Regions from separate parts of the Streptomyces sp. NPDC042002 genome, predicted to be linked through region 1. Evidence: riboswitches for the same ligand, from Rfam matches in the RefSeq annotation. Region 1 holds a riboswitch; each other region holds the start of a gene.

Region 1 (6,003 bases):
GGCGTTGCCGGCGAACCTGGCCCGCCGGCTCGGTGTGAACCGGGCGTACTGCCGCAGCTGGGCGGGCAGTTCGGCCATCGTCAGCCCGCCGAAGCCGTCCGAGACGATCTGCACGACGCGTCGGCGCACGCCGTCGGGCAGCGGACGGTCGAGCACCTCGGCGGTGCCGTCGTCCGGCTCCCCGCCTGTGGTCTCCACCATCCGTTCACCCCAATATCCGTGCGGGGCCCGCTCCCTCAGGAGCCGGCGCCCGGCCTGTCCACGAGTTCGACCTGATCCACCGCGTTGCACCAGCGGCACCGCACCGACTCGATGGTCTCACTGACCACCTCTCGCTCCTCGACCTTCGGCTCACCGGCCAGGTCGAGGTGTACGTACTCGACGACCTTCGAGGAGCGGGTGACGTCGAAACGCGTGAGGTTGCCGCAGAGGGCGCAGCGCCAGCGGGTCTTGGCGTCGGGCAGGGGAACTGTCATAGGGCGGTCGCTTTCCTTCTAGTGTCCGTCCGGCGCCGGTCTCCCGGTGCATGTGGCTCGTAACCCTACGGCCTGGCGGGTACTCGACGCTCGGCTGTCCCCGGCGGCGAGGCGGTCTGTGCGCATCGGTGCGGTTACGTCATGCTCTGCACCATGATCGGCAATTGGAGCACGGCGGTCGGCAGGGCGCTGCGGGGTCGGCCGGCGCCGGTGACGTACGGGCTGATCGTCCTGTGCTGTCTGATCTTCGTGATCGGTCCCGCCTCGGGGCTCGATCCCGCGTACGGCACCGGGGACGAACTGCTGGTCGCCCAGCGGGCGTACTTCCGCCGCTGGGGCGTGGTGCCGGCCGAGCTGTTCGGCGGGGCCCCGCGCGAGGCGCTCACCCCCGCGACCGCCCTGTTCATCCACGGCAGCTGGCTCCACCTCCTGGGCAACATGCTCTTCTTCTACGTCTTCGGGCTGATGACCGAGGAGCGCATGGGCCATCTGGAGTTCGCCCTCTTCTACCTGGGCTGCGGATATCTGGCCCTGCTCGGCTACGCCGCCGCCAACGCCGGCTCGCAGCAGTCCCTGGTCGGGGCCTCCGGAGCGATCTCGGCGGTGCTGGGCGCGTTCCTGTACCTGTTCCCCAAGGCCCGGGTGACCAGTCTCTTCCCGTTCCTGTTCTTCCTGCCGCTGCGGTTCCCGGCCTGGGTGGTGCTGCCGTTCTGGTTCACCCTGCAGTGGCTGGCGGCGGGCCGCAGCGCCTCGGGCCCCGGGGTCGCCTATCTGGCCCACCTCGTGGGCTTCTCCCTGGGCTTCGTCTACGCGTGGGCGCGGTTCCGTCACCGTACGGCCGTCGCGCCCGCTCCGGGGCTGCTCCCGGGGCCCCCGGCCGAACGGCCGGGTCAGGTGGACCGCGAGTAGGGTGAGATCCCCAGCAGCGGCCCCCTAGGGAGAGAACCAGCCGTGATCACCGCGATCGTCCTCATCAAGACCAGCGTGGACCGGATCCCCGAGATCGCCGAGTCGATCGCGTCGCTGGAGAGCGTCAGCGAGGTCTTCTCCGTCACCGGCACCTACGACCTGATCGCGATGGTCCGGGTCAAGGCCCACGACGACCTCGCGGACGTCATCCCCGGCAAGATCAGCAAGATCCCGGGCGTCGAGGCGACGGACACGCACGTGGCGTTCCGTACGTACTCCCAGCACGACCTGGAGGCGGCGTTCGCGATCGGCCTCGACTCCTGACCGACGGAACACCGCCTCCGGGCGGAACGGCTTCGGGCGTCAGACCGCCGGGACGCAGCGGCCGCCCTCGGTGCGGTACTGCCAGCGGGCGCCGTCCCTGACCAGCTCGCGCACCGCGCGGACGAACCGCTCCACGTGCTCGTCGGGGGTACCGGCCCCGAAGCTGACGCGGATGGCGTTGAGGGACTTCTCCCCGGGGGCCGCCTCGGGGGCGCCGCACTCCCCCTGGGTCCCGGGGTCGCTGCCGAGCAGCGTGCGGACCAGCGGGTGGGCGCAGAAGAGGCCGTCGCGGACGCCGATGCCGTACTCGGCGGAGAGCGCGGCCGCGAAGTGCGAGCTGTTCCAGCCCTCGACGACGAAGGAGATGACGCCGACCCGCGGGGCGTCGTCACCGAAGAGGGACAGGACCCGGACCTCGGGGACCTCGGCGAGGCCCGCGCGGACGGTACGGATCAGGTGCTGCTCACGGGCGACGAGCTTGTCGAAGCCCTCGTCGGTGAGCGCCTTGCAGGCCGACGCGATCGAGTAGGCGCCGATGACGTTCGGCGAGCCGGCCTCGTGCCGGGCGGCGCTGTCGTGCCACTCCACGTCCACGCCGCCGTCCGTACGCCGGGTGACCTTGCGGCTGGCGCCGCCGCCCGCGAGGTAGGGCTCGGCGGCGAGCAGCCAGTCGGAGCGGCCCGCGAGGACACCGGAGCCGAAGGGCGCGTACAGCTTGTGCCCGGAGAAGGCGACCCAGTCGACGTCGAGGTCCTGGACCGACACCGGGTGGTGCGGGGCGAGCTGCGCGGCGTCGAGGACGATGCGGGCGCCGTGGGCGTGCGCGGCTGCGGCCAGTTCACGCACCGGCCACAGCTCCCCGGTGACGTTCGAGGCGCCGGTGACGCAGACCAGGGCCGGCCCGTAGCCCCCTTCAATGGACACAGTGCGGGCGGCGAGGGCGCGCTCCAGGGTGTCGACGGCCTCGCCCGGGGTGCGCGGTGCGTTCAGGTAGGTCACCCGGGCGTCGCGCCAGGGCAGCAGCGAGGCGTGGTGCTCGGTCTCGAAGACGAAGACCTGGCAGTCGGCCGGGAGCGCGGCGGCGAGCAGGTTGAGCGAGTCGGTGGTGGAGCGGGTGAAGACCACCTGGTCGTCGGCGCGGCAGTCGAGGAACTCCTCGACGGTCCTGCGGGCGTTCTCGAAGAGGTCGGTGGACAGCTGCGAGAGGTAGCCGGCGCCCCGGTGGACGCTGCCGTAGTACGGGGCGTACGCGGCCACGTCGTCCCACACCCGCTGGAGGGCGGGCGCGCTGGCGGCGTAGTCGAGGGCCGCGTAGGTGACCTCGCCGCCGGTGACGAGCGGGACGGTGACATCCCGGCCCAGAACGGCCAGAGGGGCACAAACAGACTGGTCGGCGGCAACGGTGGAGACAGACATGGCGAGCTCCTGTGAGAGGCAGGCGGGATCACCGCGCGAGCCGGCCGCCGGGAGGCAGCGCTCAGCGCGGGAAAGGTGAAAAGGGTGTGCGGGGGCGGGGCTCTACGCCCTATCGCATTCGCTTGCTCACAGAAGGCTCCCTCGAACGACCAGGACCCCTGGTTGCGTCCGCCCGGAGGGCGGGAGGGGTCCGCGCTTGCCGTAGGCCTCGCTGCCTACGACCTGGTCTTCACCCGGGGCACCCCGCCACGGACGGAGGGTTGCCGGACAGCCGGCCGGGGCCTGATGGCTGTCACTCATGACCTGGTACAGCATCTTGCCAGAGGATCTTCCCAGCGCAAGACGCGGTCCGGATCGTGGACCGCGCCTTGCTCCGTTTCCTCCGTGTCACCGGTGGATCAGGCGTTGCTGGCGGCCACCCAGCGGTCCAGGGTGCGCCTGGCGGCGCCGGAGTCGATCGCCTCGGCCGCCTTCTCCATTCCGGCGCGGAGCTGGTCCGCGAGCGGCGCGCCGGTCGGCGACAGGGCCACCAGGGCCGCCGCCGAGTTCAGCAGGACCGCGTCCCGTACGGGCCCCCGCTCGCCGTCCAGCACACGCCGGGCGACCTCCGCGTTGTACGAGGCGTCGGCGCCGCGCAGGGCCTCCACCGGGACGATGTCGAGCCCGACGTCACGCGGGTCGAAGCACTCCTCGGTGACCACGCCGTCGCGGACCACCCAGACGTGGGAGCCCGCGGTGGTGGTCAGTTCGTCGAGTCCGTCGTCGCCGCGGAAGACCAGCGAGGAGTTGCCGCGCTCGGCGAACACGCCCGCCACGATCGGCGCCATACGGGGGTCGGCGACCCCGACCGCCTGGGCCTTCACCCGCGCCGGGTTCGTCAGCGGGCCGAGCACGTTGAAGGTCGTCCGGATGCCCAACTGGCCGCGCGCCGCCGCCACATGACGCAGCGCCGGGTGGAACTTCACCGCGAAGCAGAAGGTGATCCCGGCTTCCTCGGCGACCTCGGCGACCCGCTTCACCGTGAGCTGGAGATTGACGCCGAGCTTCTCCAGGACGTCCGACGAGCCGGACGCCGAGGACGCGGCCCGGTTGCCGTGCTTGACGACCTTGGCGCCGGTGCCGGCCACCACGATCGAGGACATCGTGGAGATGTTGACGGTCTTCGCGCCGTCGCCGCCCGTTCCGACGATGTCGACGGTGTGTCCGGGCACCTCGATCACATTGGCGTGCTCGTACATCGCCCGGACGAGTCCGGTGATCTCCTGGACGGTCTCGCCCTTGGCCCGCAGGGCCACCACGAACCCGGCGATCTGCGCGTCGGTCGCCTCGCCGCGCATGATGCGGTCCATCGCCCAGGCCGTGTCGTCCGCGCTCTGGTCGCGGCCCTCGAGCAGGCCGTTCAGTACCGCCGGCCAGGAACGGCCCGCCGCGGTGTCGCCTCCAGCGGGGTTCACAGCGCTCATGGTCGCTCCTGGGTTCGTAGGTCACGCGGTGGTCGGTGACGCGGTCGTAGGTGACGCGGGGTGGATCACCCCGCACCACGGGGTGAGTCCACCCTATCCAGCCCGGGAGACGGCAAAGAGCCCCGTCCGTTGCGTGGACGGGGCTCCTGCCATGGCGAACAGCCGGGGATCAGGGGATCAGTGGTGGCCGTGGCCGCTCGTGATCTCCTTGTACTCCTCGACGGTGGGCTTGGGGATCTGGTTGTCCTCCCCGTAGAAGCCCTGGCTCATCTTGGCGCGCAGCTTCTTCGCGCCCGAGACCTTGCGCTCGACACCGTTCTCGTCGACCGTCGGGCCGATCTCGGCCGGCTTGTACTGGTCGTGCGCGGTGAGCGTGTGCAGCGCGTCCTGGCTGAGCGGCTCGTGGACCTCGATGAACTCACCGTGCGGCAGGCGCTTGATGATGCCCGACTCGCGGCCGTGCAGCACCTTGTCCCGGTCCCGGCGCTGGAGGCCGAGGCAGACCCGCTTGGTGGCGATGAAGGTGAGCACCGGCACGACGAAGAAGGCGATCCGCACGAACCAGGTGATCGAGTTGATCGCCAGGTGGAAGTGCGTGGCCCAGATGTCGTTGCCGCCGCCGACGAGCAGCACGAAGTACCAGCTGATCCAGGCGGCACCGAACGCGGTCCGGGTCGGGACGTTGCGCGGGCGGTCCAGGATGTGGTGCTCGCGCTTGTCGCCGGTGACCCAGGACTCGATGAACGGGTAGACCGCGATCGCGACCAGGACCAGCGGGAAGATCACCAGCGGGATGAACACGCCCAGGACGAGCGTGTGGCCCCAGAGGTTGATCTCCCAGCCCGGCATGACACGGATGAGGCCTTCGGAGAAGCCCATGTACCAGTCGGGCTGGGCGCCCGTGGACACCATGTCCGGACGGTACGGACCCATCGCCCAGATCGGGTTGATCGAGGCGATCGCCGCGATGGCCGCGATGACACCGAAGACCAGGAAGAAGAAGCCTCCGGCCTTGGCCATGTAGACCGGCAGCAGCGGCATGCCGACGACGTTGTTGTTCGTCTTGCCGGGACCCGCGAACTGCGTGTGCTTGTGGTAGAAGACCAGGATCAGGTGGCCCACCACGAGGCCGAGCATGATCCCCGGCAGCAGCAGCACGTGCACCGAGTAGAAGCGGGCCACGAAGTCGCCGCCCGGGAACTGGCCGCCGAACAGGAAGAACGACAGGTACGTGCCCACGATCGGCACGGACAGGACCGCGCCTTCCATGAAGCGGACACCGGTGCCGGAGAGCAGGTCGTCCGGGAGCGAGTAACCGGTGAAGCCGGTGAACATGCCGAGGACGAACAGCAGGAATCCGAAGACCCAGTTGACCTCACGGGGCTTGCGGAACGCACCCGTGAAGAACACGCGCA
Region 2 (6,003 bases), on a different contig from region 1:
TCGGAAGGCGGTGCGGCGGCACACGTCCGGGGCGGATCCCTCACCCCGGCCCAAGTCCCGTGCGCTCAAGTGCCGTTCACGAACGCGCCCCGCACCTCAGCCGCCTGCGCGGACCGCGTACCCGACGAACACCGCCCAGGCACCCGCGCCAACAGCCAGCCCGGGGCGGGCGGTGTCCTTGGAGTCCCGGACATGGACTGTGCGACGGTGGGCGGCCGCCTCGAGACACTCGCCGCCTTCTTCACTGCTGTGGCTACTCTTTGTCCAGAGCAGGCGAGAATCGCCCTGGCTGACACCTTCGGCCTTCATAGCTCTCCCAGCAACGTCTCGACGTACGCCATCGACTCATGAGGCGTGAGCGCCTGCGCCCTGAGGCTGCTGTACTTGGTCTCCAGGCTGCGGACAGAGGCCCGTTCGGTGAGCAGCCGGCTCGCGCTCTGCACCTCAACGTAGGCGATCCTCCGTCCATCTCCTGCTTCGATCAAGGTGAAGGGGCCGGCCAGACCCGCATTCTCCTCCCGGTCCAGCGGCATGATCTGCACGTCCACGGTTCGCTTGTGGCCGACGAGGCGCAGCTGCTCCAACTGTCCGCGCAGCACTTGGCGCCCACCGATCGGTCTCTTGAGGACCGACTCGTCGATGACGAAGGTGGCGAGTGGCGTGGGACATCGCGCGAAGAACCCCTGACGAGCCAGCCGCCCCGACACTCGTTCGTCGACGGTCGCGTCATCCAGCGGGGGCCGCATCATGCGAAAGACCGCCCGCGCGTACTTCTCCGTCTGCAACAGACCTGGCACCGCCTGGTTCGCGTACACGTGGAGTTCAACCGCCTCCGCCTCCAAGCGGGCCGCGTCGCGGAAGAACGCCGGGAACTGCGCCCGCGCGACCTCCTCCTTCATCTCCCGCAAGACGCCGCCCGCGTCCAGCAGTTCGTCCGCCACGTCGATGAAGCGAGCAGGCGGCACCCGCCTCCCTTGCTCGAACGCCGCGATCGTGGACGCCGAGTACCCGGTCCCCGCCCCGACCTCAGCGCGCTCCAGAGCGGCCCGCAGCCGGAACCGCTTCAGCTGCCGCCCGAAGACCCGGATGATGCCCGACCCCGGTTCCGGCGGGCCCGGAGCCTCAGTGCCGTGGTCCGAGCCCCCGTCCGCAGCCGCGGTTCCGCCCGACTCCCGTACCGGTTCACTCACTCGCCCGCTCACCTCCGCCCGCCCCTGGTACCGACCAGCGCCAACGCCAGGAAGCGCACGCTCACCACGTCGGTGAACCCCGAAGGTTCACCCGGACAAGTGCGCACCGTCGGTGCGTGCGGATCATGCGTGCGGAAGGCCCGTCCCAGCCGTCGCAAGTGATCAGCAGCATCGGGGCGAGTGGGGAAGGCACCGTCGCCGCAGGGGGATGCGCTGTTGGCAGTGGAGGCGGAAACAAGGTCCCCCGCTGGGCCTCCGGGGCCGGGCCATCAGTAGTCCCAGTTGGCAAGAAGCACGTGGCAACGCGACCAGTCGACGGTCCAGTCGCCCTCAACCGTGAAGCCCGCCTCGCGCACCTGTTCCGTCACCCGATCCACGAGACTCCGCAGCGCTTCCGGAGTGTCACGGACCTGGGTCTCGCCGCCAGGCCCCCAGGCGGGCGCGGAGTACATCACGTGCTGTTCCGACCCGCGCGTCCTGATGACCTTGACGGTGTGGGCGTCCTCGTTCTGAAGGAACACGTAGTAGCTGCCGTCGTCCGGTTCCTCGTCCGAATCGGCACTGGAGGAATCGGAATCGGTTTCGTCTCTTGCGCTCAGGGGCCGTGCGACATCGCTGTGGCAGGACAACCACCAGAGCTGCCACGGCCCGTCCGTGGTCCATCTCTCCCTGTCCGGTCTCGCCTGGGCGACATCGATGAGGGTGATGAGCCCGTGGAGCGAGCGCCGGTCGAAGCCGCCGGGAAGCACGTCACTCAGGTCGTAGATCGAATCCTCCGCCATCCCTTCGGCGAAGTCGTCGACAACCTCCAGGACGCAGTCATCGTTCTCGTCGCCCTCGTCGTCCTGGTTCTCCACCTTCGCGTACTGCCTTTTGCCGGCCTCGTGGCCCCAGCAGAGGCCAGGCATACCGCCATGCGCGCAGGTGCACGTGTCCGTCCCCTCCGCGTCCTCGGTGGTCTCCTCGGGTTCCGCGCCTTCCTCGACTTCCGGAGACCCCGGGTCCGGCTCCTCGCGCCGTTCATCGAAGAGGTCACCGGTCCCCGGCGAACCGAGGCCGTTCGCCTCGGCCGTGTGGAACAGCGTGCAAGCGGCGGCGAGTTCGATGACCTGCACACCCGCGCGGCGAGGCTCGGGCTCGGGGGAAACGGACATGTTCGGGCAGCCTTCCGGAGTCGTAGGACCCCGGTAGCACACTGTCCGCACCCCGGTGATCTGCGGTTTCCCACGCACCGCGCATGGCGATCGGCCGTGTCCCCGGAGCATCCGCGACGGACGGAATGCCGTCCAGCGAGCCGGGACTTGACACTGGAACTCTTGACCGAGCGGGGAAACTGACACCCGTGACGGGCCTTGGCAAGATGATCCGAAACCCCTTGCTCCGGGACCGGAATCGTGACATCTTGCGGCTCGGTCGACCCGGCCGAGTGCGACCGGGGAAGCCACCGGTCGGCCGACTCGCACATCGCGTGAGTGCCCTTCCGGGCGACATCGTGCCCCCATGTCCATGGGGGCAGGCACCGATCTCCCTGCACGGCGTGTAAGGGGGTCCTTCGTTCCACAGGAGGCCCTTGTGCACGCGACCGACGTACCCGGTGCGCCCCAGAACTGGGAGCTCTACCGTCACGCTGTCGTGGACATCCGTTTCCACGACAGGACCGTCCGGGTCGAGCCGCGTTCGCCGGGCACGGCTGAGGGCCCCTTCCCGGAACCGGCCGGCGGCACCGCCCTTCATGTGATCACGGCCTGGAATCCCTTTGGCCGTACCGCCTCCGCCGAGTACAACGCCCGTGCTCACGGCCTGCTGCTCGGCGAGCTCGCCCGGCAGGGGCTCACCTGGTGGCCGGCGGCAGGAGGCGACGCGCGCGGCACGCACGTCGAGGAGAGTGTCGCCGTCGCGGGCATGAGTGACTGCGCGGCACGCGAACTGGGGCGGCGCTTCGGTCAGGACGCGATCTTCACCTGGACTCCCGACGCATGGCGTGTATCGGTGTGCGAGGGCGACACCGCCGCCGTGAGTGGGTGGGCGGCGTTCACCAGCACCGGCCGGACGCCATGGCTTCCCTCGACCGACGACACCGGCAAGGGTTGCCGGGACGCCTCGTTGGACCGTCGCCTCGAAGACCGCTGACGCGCACGAACACCGGCGTACGACAGGAGCGATGACGATGGGCATGTATCCCATGCGGACGCCGGACCGCTGTCCCCACTGCGGCAGGACTCTCGCCGGCCCACCCGCCGAACGGGTCACGGCCGACGGCTTCCCGGCGGAGGTGACCTACGAGACCGACCCCCTGTGCGGCGCGCGCTGGCACGTGTGGGACAAGACGTCTCCACTGCGCCGGCTGGCCCGCCCGTACGTGGACGCCACGGACTGACATCGCGACGCCCGTGGCATCCGAGGGACCGCGCCGGGCACCGGTCGGTGCCGGTCTCCGCCCGGCGCGGGAGGGGCCGCCGACCCGCCCCGTCGGCGGCCCCTCCCGTACCTGCTCAGCGCTGGGCCTCGTACGTGTTCAGCCCCGGACGACGGTGATGTCCTGTTCCCGGATCGCGTGGACCGAGGGCAGGGGGAGGCCGGTGGCGCTGATGTCGAACACCGTGGCCTCGACGTGCGCCGGTCCCGGGACGAGGGTTTTGGGCGCGCTCTCCTCCGAGTTGCTCCAGCGGTGCTCCGCGCCGTCGCAGACCGCCGAGGAGCCGCCGATGGGGTGGCTGGCCCAGGGATCGCCCTGGGACACCGTGGAGGACACGAACACGGGCCCGGCGGCGCCCGTGCAGCGGTAGGTGCCGGAGAGGGTGATGGTGCCGTCGGCGGCGACCGTGCCGGTGTGGTCGACGGTCACCTCGTCGGACGGGGCGGTCCGGGTGGTGTCGTACGGGGCGGACACGGCGACGGCGGACGGGGCGAGGAGCAGGAGCAGCGCGGCACCGGCGGCCGTGCCGACGGCCTGGCGAAATGACATGGAGTACCTCCTGGAGCGGGGGCCTGGAAGGGGCGCTCAACAGGTACCGGTCCGAGGCCCCGAAGGCGGTGATCATCACCCCTTTGGTGGCGAGTTGGCACCGTCCGTCTTGGGGGCGTCCGAGAGTTGTCCTCGTGTTGTCACGCTTCACGACCGGCTGTTCCGGTGAGTTCGCCGCGCGCGCATGGTCTAGGTATGCGAGGGCGACGACAACGCCGCCGACACTCTTCGCATCCCACGTGGAGGTGCACCATGTGCTCACACCGGTCTTCGTGCCCGTCCGTGGACGCCGCCGCCCCGCACATCGTTTCGGCCCACCCCGAGCAGGGCTGGAACCTCCTGTGCAACGGCGCGATCGTCTTCGACGACAGCGGCGAACTGCTCCCCGACGGCAGCGTGATCGCACCACACCGGGTGTTCGCCGGCCAGTTGGCCGTCGCGGCCTGATCTCCGCCCGTTCCGCTCTCTCCGCTACCTCGCGGCCCTACGCCAGCACGGCGAAGCCGTCGAGTTCGACCAGTGCCTGTTCGTCCCACAGGCGCGTGGCGCCGATGACGGCCATCGCGGGGTAGTCGCGGCCCGCCAACCGGCGCCAGATGCGGCCGAGTTCGGGAGCGTGGACGCGGTAGTCGGCGACGTCCGTGGCGTAGACCGTGACCCGGGCGAGGTCCGCCGGTTCGCCGCCCGCCGCCCGCAGCGCGGTCAGCAGATTGACCAGCGCCCGTTCGAACTGGAGGGGCAGGGTCTCCCCCACCACCTTCCCGTCCGCGTCGAGCGCGGTCTGTCCGGCCAGGAAGACGACACGGGAGCCGGTGGCGACGACGGCGTGGGCGAACCCGGTCGGCGGGGAGAGCTCGGGCGGATTGACGCGCTCGGCGGTCATGCGGACCCCGTTCCCTGTGCTCGGCGGACGGTCATGCGGACCCCGTTCCCTGTGTCTGCTCGACGGTCATGCGGACCCCGTTTCCCGTGTCCGCCCGGCCGCTTCCGGGCTCTGTGCGGCAGCCGTCCGGTACAACTCCTTGGCGATGACCGCCCGTTGGACCTCGCTGGCCCCCTCGTAGATACGCGGCGCGCGCACCTCGCGGTAGAGGTGTTCGAGGAGATGGCCGCGGCGCAGGGCGCGGGCGCCGTGCAACTGGACGGCCGCGTCGACGACGTACTGGGCCGTCTCGGTCGCGAGCAGTTTCGCCATCGCCGCCCGCCGGGGAACGTCCGATGCCCCCTCGTCGTACGCCGCCGCGGCCGCGTACACCATCAGGCGGGCCGCCTCGGTGCGCAGCGCCATCTCGGCGACCCGGTGGGCCACGGTCTGCAGGTCCTTCAGCGGGCCGCCGAACGCCTCGCGTCGTGCCGTGTGCGCGAGGGTCGCGTCCAGCGCGGCCTGCGCCATGCCGACGGCGAAGGCGCCCACGCTCGGCCGGAACAGGTTGAGGGTGTTCATGGCGACCCGGAAGCCATGGCCGGGTTCGCCGAGGACGTCGTCCGCCGTGACGGGTACGGCGTCGAAGGCGAGGGCGCCGATGGGGTGCGGGGAGAGCATGTCGAGCGGGGTGCCGGTGAGGCCGGGGCGGTCGGCGGGGACGAGGAAGGCGGTGACTCCGCGGGCTCCGGCGTCGGGCGCGGTCCGCGCGAAGACGGTGTAGAAGTCGGCCTCGGGGGCGTTGGAGATCCAGCACTTCTCGCCGGTGAGCCGCCAGCCGCCGGTGCCGTCCGCGTCCGCCCGGAGCGCCAGCGCGGCGGCGTCCGAGCCCGCGCCGGGCTCGCTCAGCGCGAAGGCCGCCACGGCGCCGCCGTCCGCGACCCTGGGCAGCCAGCGCTCGCGCTGGGCCGCGGTGCCGTACGCGT
Region 3 (6,003 bases), on a different contig from region 1:
TCCGGGGTCGCCGTCTCCAGACCCTGCTCGAACCGCACGTCGTCGTCGTTGACGTACACGTTGACGAAGCGGCGCAGCTTGCCCTGGTCGTCCAGAACGCGCGCGGCGATGCCCGTGTGGTTCTTCTCCAGGTCGGTGATGACCTCGGCGAGGTTCGTGCCCTCGGCCGTCACCTCGGCGGCGCCACCGGTGTAGGTGCGCAGGATGGTGGGGATGCGGACGTTGACGCTCATGATGCGAGGCCAGCCTCTCGGAAGGAGTCGAGGTTCGGGCGGATGGTCGCGGTCAGCCCGGTGTCCGAGGCCACCGCGTCCAGGGTCTTGAGGCCGTCGCCGGTGTTCAGCACGACCGTGGTCAGGGTCGGGTCGAGGAGACCGCTCTCGATCAGCTTGCGCGTGACGCCGACGGTCACCCCGCCGGCCGTCTCCGCGAAGATGCCCTCGGTGCGCGCGAGCAGCTTGATCGCGTCGACGATCTGCTCGTCGTTCACGTCCTCCACCGCACCGCCGGTGCGCCGCGCGATGTCGAGCACGTACGGCCCGTCCGCGGGGTTGCCGATGGCGAGCGACTTGGCGATGGTGTCCGGCTTCTGCGGCCGGACGACGTCGTGTCCTGCCTTGTAGGCGACGGACACCGGGGAGCAGCCCTCGGCCTGGGCGCCGAAGATCTTGTACGGCCTGTCCTCGACGAGCCCGAGCTTGATCAGCTCCTGGAGACCCTTGTCGATCTTCGTGAGCTGGGAGCCGGAGGCGATCGGCACGACGAGCTGGTCCGGCAGCTTCCAGCCGAGCTGCTCGCAGATCTCGTACGCCAGCGTCTTGGAGCCCTCGGCGTAGTACGGCCGCAGGTTGACGTTGACGAAGCCCCAGCCCTCGCCGGCCGGGTCGCCGATCAGCTCGGAGCAGAAACGGTTCACGTCGTCGTAGTTGCCCTGGATGCCGACGAGTTCGCCGCCGTAGACCGCGGCCATGACGACCTTGCCCTGCTCCAGGTCGTGCGGGATGAACACGCAGGAGCGGAAGCCGGCGCGGGCCGCCGCGGCGCCCACGGCGCCGGCGAGGTTGCCGGTGGAGGAGCAGGAGAGGGTGGTGAAGCCGAAGGCGCGGGCCGCTTCGATGGCCTGGGCGACGACGCGGTCCTTGAAGGAGTGCGTCGGGTTGCCGGAGTCGTCCTTGACGAAGAGCTTCCCGGCGTCGACACCCAGCTCGCGGGCCAGGTTGTCGGCCTGCACGAGCTTGGTCCAGCCCGGGTTGATGTTCGGCTTGTCCGCCACGTCCGCGGGGACGGGCAGGAGGGGCGCGTAGCGCCAGATGTTCGCGGGTCCCGCTTCGATGCGCTTACGGAGCTCTTCGGTCTCGTAGGCCGAGAAGTCGTAGGCGATCTCCAGCGGGCCGAAACACTCCTCGCAGGCGAAGACCGGGCCGAGCGGGACGCGGTGTCCGCACTCGCGGCAGGAAAGCGCCGCGGCCGGGCCGAGGTCCACCGCTTCGGCGGAGTTCGTGGTACTTGCATCTGTCTGCGCAGCCATGGAGGCGAGGCCCTTTCCTCATCTTCCTCACGACGCACTTCGCCGTGAGACGGATTTGGCACCTTCCCGAGCCGGGAGCCTCGCGACGCGATCGACATCGATCGGTACGAGACCGGCTGGAGGGTTGCCGGGGCTTCATCGGGCCGTATCCCTCTGCCCCTCTGGATGAGCGGTATTTGATTGTTGAACTGTTGAACGCGATACATGCCGACGATCCAGGACATGCGATGGTCATCCGCGTTGTTCAAGACTGTAACCGAAGGCCAGGACAGTTGAGATAGTCGTCCGAACCGCGAGACGACGGCAATCGATCTGCCGCTGGCCGCAGCGGGCACGCCGATGAGAGCGTGTGATCAGACAGTGAGGAGCCGCAGACCGTGCTGAAAGAAGTCGAAAGCTGGCTGAGCACACGCTCCTGGTCCGTGACCGACCGCCCCCTCCACCGGCTCATGGCCGCCAAACGCGTCACCGGGTCGACGGTCAGTGTCGTACTGCCCGCGCTCAACGAGGAGGAGACGGTCGGCGAGATCGTCGCGATCATCCGCCACGACCTCATGCAGCAGGTGCCCCTCGTCGACGAGATCGTCGTCGTCGACTCGGGCTCCACGGACCGCACCTCCGCGGTCGCCGCCGCCGCGGGCGCGCGTGTCGTGCACCGCGACGACATCCTCCCCCGGATCCCCGCCGTGCCCGGCAAGGGCGAGGTGCTGTGGAGGTCGCTGCTCGTGACGAGCGGGGACATCGTCTGTTTCATCGACGCGGACCTCAAGGAGTTCTCGTCCGACTTCGTCTCCGGGATCGTGGGCCCGCTGCTCACCGATCCCGGCGTCGACCTGGTCAAGGCCATGTACGACCGTCCGCTGGGCGGCGCCACCGGCCAGGGCGGCCGGGTCACCGAGCTGATGGCCCGCCCCCTGCTGAACATGCACTGGCCGCAGCTCGCGGGCTTCGTCCAGCCGCTCGGCGGTGAGTACGCGGCCCGCCGCTCGCTGCTCGAACAGCTCCCGTTCCCCGTCGGCTACGGCGTCGAACTGGGCATGCTCGTCGACGCCCTGCACCTGGTGGGCCTGGACGCCCTCGCCCAGGTCGACGTCGGGGTGCGCAAACACCGCCACCAGGACGGCCAGGCGCTCGGCCGGATGGCCGCCGCGATCTACCGCACCGCCCAGCTCCGGCTGGCGCGCGGCCATCTGATCCGCCCCGCCCTCACCCAGTTCGTGCGCGGCCGGGACGGTTTCCAGCCGCGCACGTACTCGGTCGACACGGAGGAAAGGCCCCCGATGACCGAAATCTCCGAGTACCAGCGGCGCAAGGCCGCGTAGGCAGGACCGGCCGGCCGCGACCGCATACGGCCGAAGTGAACGTTTGAGCGTTTCGAGACGGGGCTAGGTTTCGAGGCATGGCTTCAACGCACGGTGCCCACCGGATTCTGGTCGCGTCCAACCGCGGCCCGATCACCTACGAGGTACGGGAGGACGGTTCGCTGCACGCCCGGCGCGGCGGTGGCGGCCTCGTCTCGGGACTCTCGGCGATCGGGCCGGACGCGGGCGCCCTGTGGGTGTGCTCCGCCCTCGGCGACGGCGACCGGGAGGCCGTCGCGCGCGGAGTCGGCGAGGACGGCGTACGGATGCTGGCGATCGACGCCGAGGTGCACGCCGACGCGTACAACGGCATCGCCAACTCCGTGCTGTGGTTCGTCCACCACATGCTGTACCAGACCCCGCTGGAGCCGGTCTTCGACGCGAAGTTCCGGCGCCAGTGGGCGTCGTACCGGACCTACAACCGCGCCTTCGCCGAGGCGCTGGCCGAGGAGGCCGCCGACGGCGCCTCCGTGCTGGTCCAGGACTACCACCTGTGCCTGGTGCCGGGGATGCTCCGCGAGCTGCGCCCCGACCTGCGCATCGGCCACTTCTCCCACACGCCGTGGGCGCCCGAGGACTACTTCCGGATGCTCCCCGACGACATCCGCGCGGAACTGCTGGACGGCATGCTCGGCGCCGACCGGCTGGCGTTCCTGACCTGGCGGTGGGCGACGGCCTTCATGCGCTGCGCGGGCGAGATCGACCCCGGGCGCTACCGCGTGACCTCGCCCTCGGACGCGCCGCCGGCGGTCGAGCACCTGGACGGCGGCCCGCCCCGCCGGACCCGCGTCGGTGTGCACGGCCTCGGCGCGGACGCCGAGTTCCTGCGCGAGCGCTCGCACCGGGCGGACGTCGAGGAGCGGATGGCCGCGCTGCGCGAGGAGATCGGCGAGGGCCGCAGGACCGTCGTACGCGTCGACCGGACCGAGCTGTCCAAGAACATCGTGCGGGGGATGCTGGCGTACCGGCAGCTCCTCGACGAGCACCCGGAGTGGCGCGAGCGGGTCGTCCACGTGGCGTTCGCCTACCCCTCGCGGCAGGACCTCGCGGTGTACCGGGACTACACGGCCGAGGTGCAGCGCGTCGCCGACGAGATCAACTCCCGCTACGGAACGCCGGGTTGGACCCCGGTGGTGCTGCACGTCAAGGACGACTTCGCGCGCTCGCTCGCCGCGTACCGGCTGGCGGACGTCGCCCTCGTCAACCCCATCAGGGACGGCATGAACCTCGTCGCCAAGGAGGTCCCGGTCGTCTCCGACGAGGGCTGCGTGCTGGTGCTCTCGCGGGAGGCCGGGGCGTACGAGGAGCTGGGCGAGGACGCGATCTCCGTGAACCCGTACGACGTGATCGGTACGGCACGGGCGCTGCACGAGGCACTGACCATGCAGCCGGGCGAACGGGCCGAGCGCACCAAGCGGCTGGCCGCCGCGGCCACCGCGCTGCCCCCGGCCCAGTGGTTCCTGGACCAGCTGCGCGAGCTGGAGGCCTGACCGGCGGCCCGTCACCCACCGTCCGACAGCACCCTTGTTCCAGCCAGGTTGTCCCAGCCGGTCCTCTCAGCCCGGTTGTCCCGGTCCGGTTGTCTCAGGCCAGCCGGGCCGCGAGGGCGGCGAGCAGGTGGACGACTCCGGCGGGGCCGTCGACCACCAGGTCGGCCCGTTCGGCGAGTTCGCCGACCTCGGAGCTGCCGCTGCACACCAGGAGTCCGGGGACCCCGTCGGAGCGGAGCTTGTCGACGGCGGCGAAGGCCGGCAGGTCGCCCAGGTCGTCACCGGCGTACAGGACGGCCTCGGCGCCGATCTCCCGGATGTACTCCATGAGGGCGACGCCCTTGTCCATGCCGGGCGGGCGCAGCTCCAGGACCATGCGGCCCGGCTCGACGATCAGGCCGTGCCGGCCGGCCAGTTCGGCCAGCGGCTCCCGGAGCGCCTCGAAGGCGGCCTGCGGGTCCTCGGCGCGGCGCGTGTGCACGGCGACCGCACGGCCCTTCTCCTCGATCCAGGTGCCCTGCCAGGCGCCGATCCGGTCGAGGAACCCCGGCAGTTCGGCGCGGACGGCGGCCACCCCGGGGTGCGGGGCGGGGGCGGTGACCGTGCCGCTCACCGCGTCCCAGCGCTCGGCGCCGTAGTGGCCGAGGACGACGAGGTGCTCAAGGCCGGGGACGCCCGCGAAGTCGCCGTGGCGCACGGCCACACCGGCCGGGCGGCCGGTGACCACGGCGACGGAGGCGACCTTGGGGGCGAGCGCCGCGAGGGCGGGGACCGCGCCGGGGTGCGCGCGGGCCCGGTCGGGGTCGGCGACGATGGGGGCGAGGGTTCCGTCGAAGTCGAGTGCGACGACCGTGCGGGTGGGGCGGGTGAGGATCGCCTCCAGAGCGTCGCGCCCGGCGGGGGTCACCGGGGCCGGCGAGAAGTCCTTGGATTCGGGGTGGCTGCCCATGGGTCGACCCTATCCGGGTGGCGGCGGGCGCACCCCTGACTCATGGCCGAGCGGGGGACCCGTCGGCCGGAATGCCCCGATCCCACCGCTCGATCTCTCCGCCGGCCCTCTCCCCCGCCCTCACCGCTCGTCGCGGCGGGCCTCCCGTACCCGGCGGAGCCTGTTCACCGTGACCGGGTCGTGCGCCAGGGCCCTCGGGTCGTTCAGCAGCGCGTTGAGCAGCTGGTAGTAGCGGACCGGGGCGAGGCCCAGCTGTTCGCGTATGGCGCGCTCCTTGGCGCCCGGCCCGGGGAAGCCGCGGCGCTCCAGGGCGAGGATGCTCCGTTCGCGCGCGGGCAGCTCTTGCATGGACAGCACGGTAGTCCCCGGCACCGACACGTGCCGGGGCCGGGGACCGCGCCGGTCAGGACAGGGGCCGCCGGCCGGCACTGTCCGCCATGGTGGCGCCGCTCTGGAGCGAGCCGAGAATCCGGGCCGGGTCGCCGTTCGGGCTCACGGCCCGGGCGATCTCGTTCTTGACGTCGGCGCTGACGCCGGCCCAGGAGGTCTTGCCGACCGGGTAGAGAACCGAGGCCGGAAGCTGGGCGAGGAAGGGCTTCAGGTCCGCGTCGGCCCGGTCGGACGCCATCGCGTCGGAGGCGGAGACGGTGACCGGCAGCAGGTGGTACTCGTGGG

The links. A riboswitch is a leader RNA that binds a small molecule or an ion and turns the genes downstream of it on or off. The one in region 1 is predicted to bind S-adenosylmethionine.
Region 2: another riboswitch for S-adenosylmethionine. It lies ahead of ACZ6KY_RS12705 (hypothetical protein); the one in region 1 lies ahead of ACZ6KY_RS00645 (aminotransferase class V-fold PLP-dependent enzyme).
Region 3: another riboswitch for S-adenosylmethionine. It lies ahead of thrC (threonine synthase); the one in region 1 lies ahead of ACZ6KY_RS00645 (aminotransferase class V-fold PLP-dependent enzyme).

What each region holds. Positions count from the first base shown of each region.
Region 1 covers NZ_JBVJCT010000001.1:152,901-158,903, reverse strand. The annotation lists gene ACZ6KY_RS00665 (NYN domain-containing protein) at 1-201, opposite strand, end outside; gene ACZ6KY_RS00660 (hypothetical protein) at 237-476, opposite strand; gene ACZ6KY_RS00655 (rhomboid family intramembrane serine protease) at 630-1,385, shown strand; gene ACZ6KY_RS00650 (Lrp/AsnC family transcriptional regulator) at 1,428-1,709, shown strand; gene ACZ6KY_RS00645 (aminotransferase class V-fold PLP-dependent enzyme) at 1,749-3,125, opposite strand; SAM riboswitch class IV at 3,313-3,429, opposite strand; gene trpD (anthranilate phosphoribosyltransferase) at 3,524-4,588, opposite strand; gene qcrB (cytochrome bc1 complex cytochrome b subunit) at 4,766-6,003, opposite strand, start outside.
Region 2 covers NZ_JBVJCT010000006.1:253,505-259,507, reverse strand. The annotation lists gene ACZ6KY_RS12715 (DUF397 domain-containing protein) at 97-309, opposite strand; gene ACZ6KY_RS12710 (helix-turn-helix domain-containing protein) at 306-1,190, opposite strand; gene ACZ6KY_RS12705 (hypothetical protein) at 1,460-2,344, opposite strand; SAM riboswitch class IV at 2,402-2,512, opposite strand; gene ACZ6KY_RS12700 (DUF3293 domain-containing protein) at 2,763-3,320, shown strand; gene ACZ6KY_RS12695 (hypothetical protein) at 3,358-3,567, shown strand; gene ACZ6KY_RS12690 (DUF6299 family protein) at 3,706-4,155, opposite strand; gene ACZ6KY_RS12685 (DUF5999 family protein) at 4,408-4,602, shown strand; gene ACZ6KY_RS12680 (RidA family protein) at 4,640-5,038, opposite strand; gene ACZ6KY_RS12675 (acyl-CoA dehydrogenase family protein) at 5,105-6,003, opposite strand, start outside.
Region 3 covers NZ_JBVJCT010000016.1:178,513-184,515, reverse strand. The annotation lists gene ACZ6KY_RS24115 (MoaD/ThiS family protein) at 1-233, opposite strand, end outside; gene thrC (threonine synthase) at 230-1,528, opposite strand; SAM riboswitch class I at 1,544-1,700, opposite strand; gene ACZ6KY_RS24105 (glucosyl-3-phosphoglycerate synthase) at 1,906-2,850, shown strand; gene ACZ6KY_RS24100 (alpha,alpha-trehalose-phosphate synthase (UDP-forming)) at 2,928-4,379, shown strand; gene otsB (trehalose-phosphatase) at 4,474-5,328, opposite strand; gene ACZ6KY_RS24090 (DUF3263 domain-containing protein) at 5,449-5,676, opposite strand; gene ACZ6KY_RS24085 (ABC transporter substrate-binding protein) at 5,732-6,003, opposite strand, start outside.